Regions from separate parts of the Hahella sp. CR1 genome, predicted to be linked through region 2. Evidence: predicted binding sites of a transcription regulator. Region 2 holds the regulator's gene; the other holds the start of a gene.
The links. The regulator LexA, encoded in region 2, represses DNA repair genes until DNA is damaged. The targets are predictions, from matches to a motif close to TACTGTNTANNTANACAGTA.
Positions count from the first base shown of each region.

Region 1 (4,426 bases), on a different contig from region 2:
TCAAGAGAGGCAAGACAAAAGGGACTCGCATCCTGTTCGGACTTGGCGCTTATATGGCGTTCGCCTATGTCGTCATGGCCGCACTGACTAAAAGCAGCTGGCCATTACCGTTTTAAAACCTTCCGCCAAATTAGTATTGCGTGCCGCTTTTATCCTCGGGTTCTAGGTCACCCGGCTTAGGTGGCGTCACGTAATAACGCTTCTGGTCAAGCTCTTTGACTTCAGGATCGCTCACAGGGTTTCGTTTCCGACTATTAACCACCCAAATCACGACCGCGACCACGATAGCTAGCAATACGACCCACTTCATATTCGTTCTCCCTCTCCACAACAGCTCAAGTTATATTTTCGATTCTACAATCACTGTCGCCAATTGCAGACAATCTAACTATTTGAAATTTATAACAATAATTTCAAATACCGGCGTTCTGGTAAGAAAAAGGCAACCCTTTTCACAATAGTCCAAATCCAGAAAGAGATAAACAAAAAGCATAACTCTTTGTTTTTTAAACAAATTACCAACATCCCGTCATTATTGGCACGAATCCTGACTAAGAGCGCGGGGCGTTATCTGTTTATAACGTCAACTTATAACTCTAACTCTACTAATAGGGGAATGATTTGAATCAAGTTAACTTTGAGGTCAAAGCCCTTTCATACTTAAAAAGTATTTTTCACCGCGCCAAATCAAATTGTAGATCCATCACCGCTATTTTTAGCTTCACTCTGGCAAGCGCTGTCTTAACCGGGTGTGGCGGTGGTGGAGGATCTGGGAGCGACTCTTCCAGTATCGACGGGAATACTCCCCAAATCGCCGCAGCGAAGCAATCAACGAACTACGCCCGTAGTGCGTTTATCATCTGGGAACCACCTTATACTCGTGAAGACGGCAGCGAAATCGAGCTATATGAATTAGAAGGCTACCGCGTGTACCACCAGCATGAATCAGACAATGACTGGAAATACGTCGAAGTTGGGGACCAGCAATTTGAGTATGCGTTTTCCAACCTGGAAAAAGGCGTTCACTATTTCGCTGTCACGGTTCTGGATATAAACGGGATGGAAAGCGAACCTTCCAAGATTATGACCAAGAAGATCCTTTAACGCCTATCAACAACCCATCCGACCAAGGACAATACTCGATACGGAAAAATAGAGAGAAGGAATATGGACAAGGAAACGCAATAAGGGCGGCTAAAAGGCCGCCCTTATATTTTGTATTGAGCAAATACGCTCTAGGAAGATCTGGCCTTATTCAGCCTCAACTGGAGCGACGGGCGCTTCTTTCTCTTTGGCTGGCATCTTCGGCATCAATTTATCTCTGATCGCAGTTTCGATTTCTATCGCAATCTCAGGGTGCTCTTCCAGATATCTTGAGGAGTTCGCTTTACCTTGACCGATCTTGTCGCCTTTGTAGCTATACCATGCGCCAGACTTATCAACAAAGCCTTCCTTCACGCCCAGATCGATAATCTCTCCGGTGCGGTAAATACCACGTCCGTACATGATCTGAAAATCCGCCTGTCTAAAAGGAGGAGACACTTTGTTTTTCACCACTTTCACGCGAGTCTCGTTACCAACGACTTCTTCCCCCTCTTTCACAGAGCCGACGCGGCGAATATCAAGACGGACGGAAGCATAGAACTTAAGCGCGTTACCGCCAGTAGTGGTCTCTGGCGATCCGAACATTACACCGATTTTCATACGAATCTGGTTAATGAAGATCATCAAGCAATTCGCTTGCTTAACGCTGCCGGTCAACTTTCTCAGCGCCTGAGACATCAAACGGGCTTGCAGACCAACATGGGAATCTCCCATTTCGCCTTCGATCTCCGCTTTCGGCGTTAGTGCAGCAACGGAGTCGATAATGATGACGTCAACCGCGCCGGAGCGTACGAGCATATCGGCGATTTCCAGAGCCTGCTCGCCCGTATCGGGCTGAGAAACCAGCAATTGATCGATATTAACGCCAAGCTTCTCTGCGTAAATAGGGTCCAGCGCATGCTCAGCATCAACGAACGCACAGGTCTTGCCCTGACGCTGCGCTTCTGCGATCACCTGCAAAGTCAAAGTGGTTTTACCGGAACTCTCAGGTCCATAGATCTCGACAATACGTCCGTATGGCAGGCCGCCTATGCCAAGTGCGATATCCAGTCCAAGCGAGCCAGTAGAAACGGAAGGAATAATTTCTCTCGGCTGCTCGCCCATCCGCATAACTGCGCCTTTACCAAACTGACGCTCAATTTGTGATAAAGCGGCCGTCAACGCCTTCTTACGATTGTCATCCATTCTTAAACACCCTTTATTTCATTTAACCGGTACGAGTTGTTATTCCAACCCAGAATTACTGTATAAATTGACAGCATTATTCCACAAGCCGACGGACAAAGTCACGCTTAAATTTTCTACAAATTGCTTTCCAGCATCGCTATCGCCCCCCGCAATCCCTCAGCAACGGATTGCAGCCGCACCTGCTCCCTGTCTCCAGAAAAATGAAAGCTCCGCGCCACAACCAGGTCCCGAAATCTCCATGCAACCCAGACCAGCCCAACGGGCTTCTCTGCGGTTCCGCCTCCAGGGCCCGCTATTCCGCTCACAGCGATAGCAAGCTGCGCTTGCGCTAGCTGCAAGGCGCCAAGCGTCATCTCTTTCACAACCTCTTCGCTAACTGCGCCATATCGCATCAGGGCCTCCGACGACACTTGTAAGCGCGACTGCTTGGCGTCATTGGAGTATGTGACCACGCCTTCCTCAAACCAATTCGAACTACCCGCAACGGAGGTAATCGCATAGGCGATTCCACCGCCGGTACAAGATTCCGCTGTCGTCACCTTCAGGCTCCTCTCACTCAGGATTACGCCTAAACGCGCCGCCAGACTCTTGATCTCATCGTTCATTCCGTCACCATCAACCCCAATTTAAATACAGGAAGGGCGCGCATTACGCTCCGGGACAATGATCGGCCTCCTTTATTAAGGCCATGGCTTTCCCTTACAATCCCGCCTTCATTCATAAAATTACACAATCCTTTTGTTCTGTCATGTCCGCTATTGAATCCGCAATCAAACCCCAACACACGCCAATGATGCAACAGTATCTTGGCATCAAGGCGAAACATCCTCATCAGCTCGTATTCTATAGAATGGGCGACTTCTATGAGCTGTTCTACGAAGACGCCCGCCGCGCCGCGGAGCTGCTGGATATCACCTTGACTCAGAGAGGCCAGTCCGGCGGACAGCCCATTCCCATGGCGGGCGTTCCCTTCCATGCCGCAGAGGGATATATCGGCCGCTTGGTTCGTCTTGGCGAATCCGTCGTCATCTGCGAGCAGGTTGGCGACCCGGCCACCAGCAAAGGGCCTGTAGAACGCAAGGTCGTCAGAGTCGTCACGCCGGGCACGCTCAGCGATGAAGCCTTTCTAGAAGAGAAGTCGGACAACTTACTATTAGCGATAAGCGCTTATAAGGATTTATTCGGCCTGGCCACGCTGGATATCGCCGGCGGTCGCTTTTTGATCCAGGAAGTGCGCGGAGCCGAAGCGTTAGCCAGTGAACTGCAACGCCTGCGACCCGCTGAGATTCTGGTCAGCGAACAGTTCCCTTTTCTGACGCTATTGGAAAACTACACAGGCGTGCAAAAGCAGCCCCCCTGGTACTTTGAACAGGAAACGGCCCAGCGCCTGCTATGCCAGCAGTTTCGCACTAAAGACCTGGCTGGATTCGATTGCGAAGGCATGAGCGTCGCCATAGAAGCCGCCGGCTGCCTGTTTCAGTATGCCCAAGAGACGCAGCGCTCTCAGCTTCCCCATATTCGCACAATGATTCGGGAGCGGCGCGAAGACTCCATCATTCTTGACGCCGCCAGCCGCAGAAACCTTGAAATTGACGTTAATCTGGCGGGAGATTCCCGGCACACGCTGGCATGGGTCATGGACAAGTCCGCCACCGCCATGGGCAGCCGTATGTTGCGTCGTTGGCTGAATCGTCCATTGCGCAGCCAGGAAGAGGTGCGTCAGCGTCAAAACGCAATTAAAGAGCTGTTGGAAGGCTATCAGTTCGAAGCATTACACGAAACGCTCAAACAGATTGGCGATAGCGAACGCATTCTGTCTCGAGTCGCGTTACGCTCAGCGCGCCCTCGTGATCTCGCCCGCTTGCGGGATACGCTGACGCTCCTGCCTGATTTGCAAAAGCAGATGGAGGAGCTAAGTGACGCTCACCTGCATCGTCTGGCCAAACAAATCAGTGAGTTTCCAGACATCGCAGACCTTCTCACCCGCGCCATAGAAGAAAACCCTCCTGTCGTTATTCGCGATGGCGGCGTGCTTTGCCAGGGTTTCGATGAAGAGCTGGACGAATTGCGCGGAATCAGCGAAAACGCAGGCGACTATCTGCTGGAAATTGAAAAACGCGAAAAAGAACGCACG
Region 1 covers NZ_JAPELK010000004.1:115,499-119,924, reverse strand. The annotation lists gene ONV78_RS11150 (SirB2 family protein) at 1-116, shown strand, start outside; gene ONV78_RS11145 (hypothetical protein) at 131-310, opposite strand; gene ONV78_RS11140 (fibronectin type III domain-containing protein) at 622-1,104, shown strand; gene recA (recombinase RecA) at 1,252-2,289, opposite strand; gene ONV78_RS11130 (CinA family protein) at 2,406-2,897, opposite strand; gene mutS (DNA mismatch repair protein MutS) at 3,041-4,426, shown strand, end outside.
Region 1: a site for LexA is predicted at 2,346-2,365, ahead of recA (recombinase RecA). Genes of this name have one in related genera too.

Region 2 (4,426 bases):
ATAAAGCGCGTTGGGAATCTGCGCATCATGAGAGGCGATGTCGACAAAGGCGTCATTGTCATGGCCTTTATAGTAGATATTGAAAAGCTCGTTTAACGCTAAATCATAACGCTCATTGGCGTCGGTCAGCGGGCCCAGTTTCTCTAACCAGGCGACGGACTCATTGACAACCGCTCCCTGACTATCAGAACTGTTTACCAGTTTAAAAGACAGCTCCGTCAATCGCGCGCGATCTGCTCCAATGGCGCCTTGCAGAGCATTATTGGTCACTTGAACGACGACTACCGCAACCTGTTTCTGCAACGCCTTTCCATATAGCTTCTTCTTACGCGGGCGGTTTCTTTCCAGCACATATCCCACATGCAGATATTGAATGAGGTTCGTCAGTTCATAGATATTATCGTCTTGAAAATAAGATGATTCTGAAGTGGCCGCTTGCGCCACGACTGACATGTTGGCTTCCGAGAATATATTGAGAAGAGCTTGTTCCTCCATGAAGACCAAGTCCCTCACACAATAATGATCCATTCCCCATATGGCCAGAACAAATTCGTCACCCGAGAGCCCCGAAAGACCATTCAAATAGCAGTCAGGCTTACTCTCTTCCTTGTAGTATGATTCGTCCTCTTTTGCTCGACTGTATGCCGGCAGCGGTGGAGGCAATTCTGATAACTTTTCCGGCTGCTCCGAGTTGTGTCGAAAATACTTAAAAAGCTCCCCACCGCCCTTTGACCATGTCATTGCGCTGACAGTGAGAATAAGAAAGACAACGCCAACCACAAAGGGGGCTCTAAACCATCTGTTCGCTGGCGCCATGACGATTCCTGAAGAGATTTACAACTGATATGAAAAGTACGCTGCGGATCATGAGCTTTACCGCACGGGCCATGAAGATATACCGATAGAAGTTATCGGTCTGTCTAAGAAAAGCATCAAATTGTATCAAAGCCACCAAGCAGATAAGGCAATGACTAAACCAAAGGCTATATCGCTTTACCGCCGTACCTGCGCATTCTATCCAGCCAGTGTTTTCGGGACCGCGAATCAGAATCCTCCACCGCGCCAATCAGCGACGCCTGGACCGGCGAAACGCCACAAATACCCAAGATATTACGTTTTAGACTTTTTAAACTATGCGAACGATAAAACCAGCGATAGACAAACGCAGGCATCCCCATCGTTACGACAATACGCGCTCTGCGCCCTTTCAATAGCCTTTTGGGCCACTTATCGCCACCGCTTACAGCAAACCCCGGCCGCAGCGTCTGCTCCAGGAATGCTTTTAATATCGCAGGAAGATCTCCCATCCATAGCGGATAAACAATAAACAGACATTCGGCCCATTGGATTTCTTTCTGCGCAGCGATAATCGATTCCGGCGGCGGTTGTTCTTCAAACTCCTGCTTTGAACGCAACTAGGGAAAATTCATTGTCGCCACCGCCAGCCTACGCACCTCATGCCCCGCCGCCTCCGCGCCGTCTGCATACGCGTCAGCCAAGGCATGACAATACCGGCCTCCCCGTGGATCAGGGTGTCCCTGAATAATCAAAATACGCGAACCCATAGGCTGCTCCCTGAGAGACTAACCATCTGTTTTATATTTTTCTCGATTAACCAAGACGGGCATTTGTTGCTGATCAATATTCAACAGCTTTACTTGATAAGCGGTCCGCCATGAGAGTTTTCATCTTAAACCTCAGTCACTTAGACATTTTTTCTTTACTTGCCCAATCCATTACTGTATACATAAACAGACATGGATAAACATATAGTATACACAGAATTTTATCAGACCTTTTAGGGTCCCCGGAGGGTGGAGTGATTAAGCTAACCAAGCGCCAGGAGCAGGTTTTACAACTGATTCGCGAGCATATTGAGGAAACGGGTTATCCACCTACCCGGGCGGAAATTTCCAATCGTCTGGGGTTTCGCTCCGCTAACGCTGCGGAAGAGCACCTGAAAGCTCTGGCGAAGAAAGGCGCTATCGAGATGGTTCCCGGCGCCTCTCGCGGCATCAGGTTGCCAGCGACGGAAACGCAAAATCAGGGGATTCCAATTGTCGGTCAGGTTGCAGCGGGCTACCCCATTCTGGCCCAGGAAAATATTGAAGAGTATTGCGAACTGCCTCCATCCTTCTTTACTCCTTCCGCCGATTATTTTCTTCGTGTCAAAGGCATGAGCATGAAGGACGTGGGAATACTCGACGGTGATTTACTGGCGGTGCATCGCACGACCGATATCCACAACGGGCAAATTGTGGTTGCGCGTATTGGCGATGAAGTGACCGTAAAGCGCTTTCAGCGTCAAAAAAACAAAGTGCTTTTATTGCCGGAAAACGAAGAGTTTGAGCCAATTGAAGTGAATCTGTCACAACAACCGCTGGACATCGAAGGACTGGGCGTCGGCGTTATTCGCCGCTAACAGGGAACGAAGCGCCGACTGCCCTTGTATGGGCAGCCGGGGCCTTTAGTGTACGGTTTTCGGCTTTTCTTCCGCCTCAGACTGACGAATCGCCTCTTCCCGCATATCTCCTACCAATTTAATCGCCGCATTAATCATTGCATGCGCAACAGCTGCGTCATTTTCCGCCAGATATGCCTTGGCTTCCTGACCGAAGCTGATTTTCACCAAATGTTCGCTTCCGCCTCCCATGGGTTGCAAAGCGAAATCGCCATTCGGCAATTGAACAATTTCAAAGAAGCTTGATGCCATTTCCAAATCTCCTACTCGTAAGTTCTCACTGAAATGTTTTCCATCGTCCCAACACCCGGGAGCGAACAAATCAGAAAACTAGCCACAGGCGCCTCATTCATTTTCCTAAGCTGTTATCAGTCGAGGCCTGAGAGGGTTTCTTTCATTCAAGCTTACCTCTACCACTCAAAACTGTGCTCTCTCATCTCGTTGATGAACGCCTGCATGGACTCCAGTATCACCACTAACTCCATCACATATGGAGCTGACGTGGCGGCGATAATATTTTCATTTTGCGGCGTTTCATTTTTTCGGGGGCGAGATATTTCCCCAAATTGTTTCAGCAGTTGAGCCAGCCAGGAATCGGGTTGAGCCGCCGCCAGCTTCATGCTGATTACTTCTGGCGATTCAACTTCCAACTGTCCTTCCAAGTCAGCGAGCGTCTCAATTTTAACTTTGATGCGACGCTGCTCCGCAAGCTCATTCAAGAAGCCGACATATGCCTGCTGCAGAAAACGCAAAGCCGCCCGTCCGGCGCATTGCTTTTCCGCCACCGTTGAGGGTGCATCCCTCCACTGCAACTGCAGCTTGGCGAAAAACAGGTTTTCATTAACATAAGTCAGCCACTTATCGGACATACCTTAACTCATCAACAATTGCTCTTTGTTAGTGTATAGGTTTTTAACCATAAGTTCTTTAATAAAAAATTCCCCTCCGGACTATTTCCTGAGGCGCAATTCCGATTCGTTTAGACGCCTAAATTTCCTACCATTGCCACCTAAATCCGACTCAGGTTTCCGTAAAAATGGCGACAATCTATCAGCAGCCCCTTTCTCATAGCTTAGCACCCGATCCTCAGGCTCGCCCCTTACACAAGTTAACGTTCAGCAGCAACCCGCCATAAACGCTAACAAAGGCGCTAGTGAGAAAACTAGAATAATATTTTAGACTGCTATAATTTTGTCCAGGGAGAGAAAGTAAGGGAACTGTCTGTTACTTCTAGAAAGAGAGTGAGAAAGACATGGCTTATAGCCGTAACGCAAGAAAAAATATAAATAACGCACTGGTATTACTCGTATTTTCACTAATCGCGCAAAACGCCCCAGCTAAGGCGCCGCCAGATCAGGTTGCACGTTTGGACCGGGATCTCACGCCGCTTGGCGCCGAGAGGGCTGGTAGCGAAGGGGGTGAAGTGCCCTCTTGGGATGGAGGCATTAAGCAGCCGCCTGCGAATTACAATCCAGACAAATGGCATGCTGACCCTTTCGATGCGGACGTTCCACGCTTCATCATTAACGCCAGCAATGCACAGGATTATTCAGACAAACTGACCGAAGGCCACAAGGCTCTGCTGCAGAAGTATCCAAGCGATTACATTCTGAAAGTGTATCCCAGCCGCCGCAGCGCGTCTTACCCTGACCACGTCTACGCAGCCCTTAAGCAGAACGCCGCGAAAGCGGAACTAATGCCTCGTGGAACAGGCGTTAAAGGATCGCTGATCACCAGTCCATTTCCGATCCCCAATCAGGGAGTGGAGATTATCTGGAACCATATCCTGCGCTACCGGGGTGAAGAGGCTTCATTTCGTTCTTCGTTCGCCGCCACACTTCCAGACGGTTCTTACACGCCGGTGACAACCGACTATGAGTATTTCTTTGTGTATGCTCAGCAGCACAATCGCCCGGAAGACATCGATAACAAAATCTTCTATCTCAAGACGGAGGTCGTCGCTCC
Region 2 covers NZ_JAPELK010000017.1:102,603-107,028, reverse strand. The annotation lists partial or broken gene ONV78_RS28355 (collagenase) at 1-741, opposite strand, end outside; partial or broken gene ONV78_RS28350 (NAD(P)H-dependent oxidoreductase) at 984-1,565, opposite strand; gene lexA (transcriptional repressor LexA) at 1,820-2,422, shown strand; gene ONV78_RS28340 (hypothetical protein) at 2,468-2,713, opposite strand; gene ONV78_RS28335 (DUF6586 family protein) at 2,872-3,330, opposite strand; gene ONV78_RS28330 (DUF1329 domain-containing protein) at 3,885-4,426, shown strand, end outside.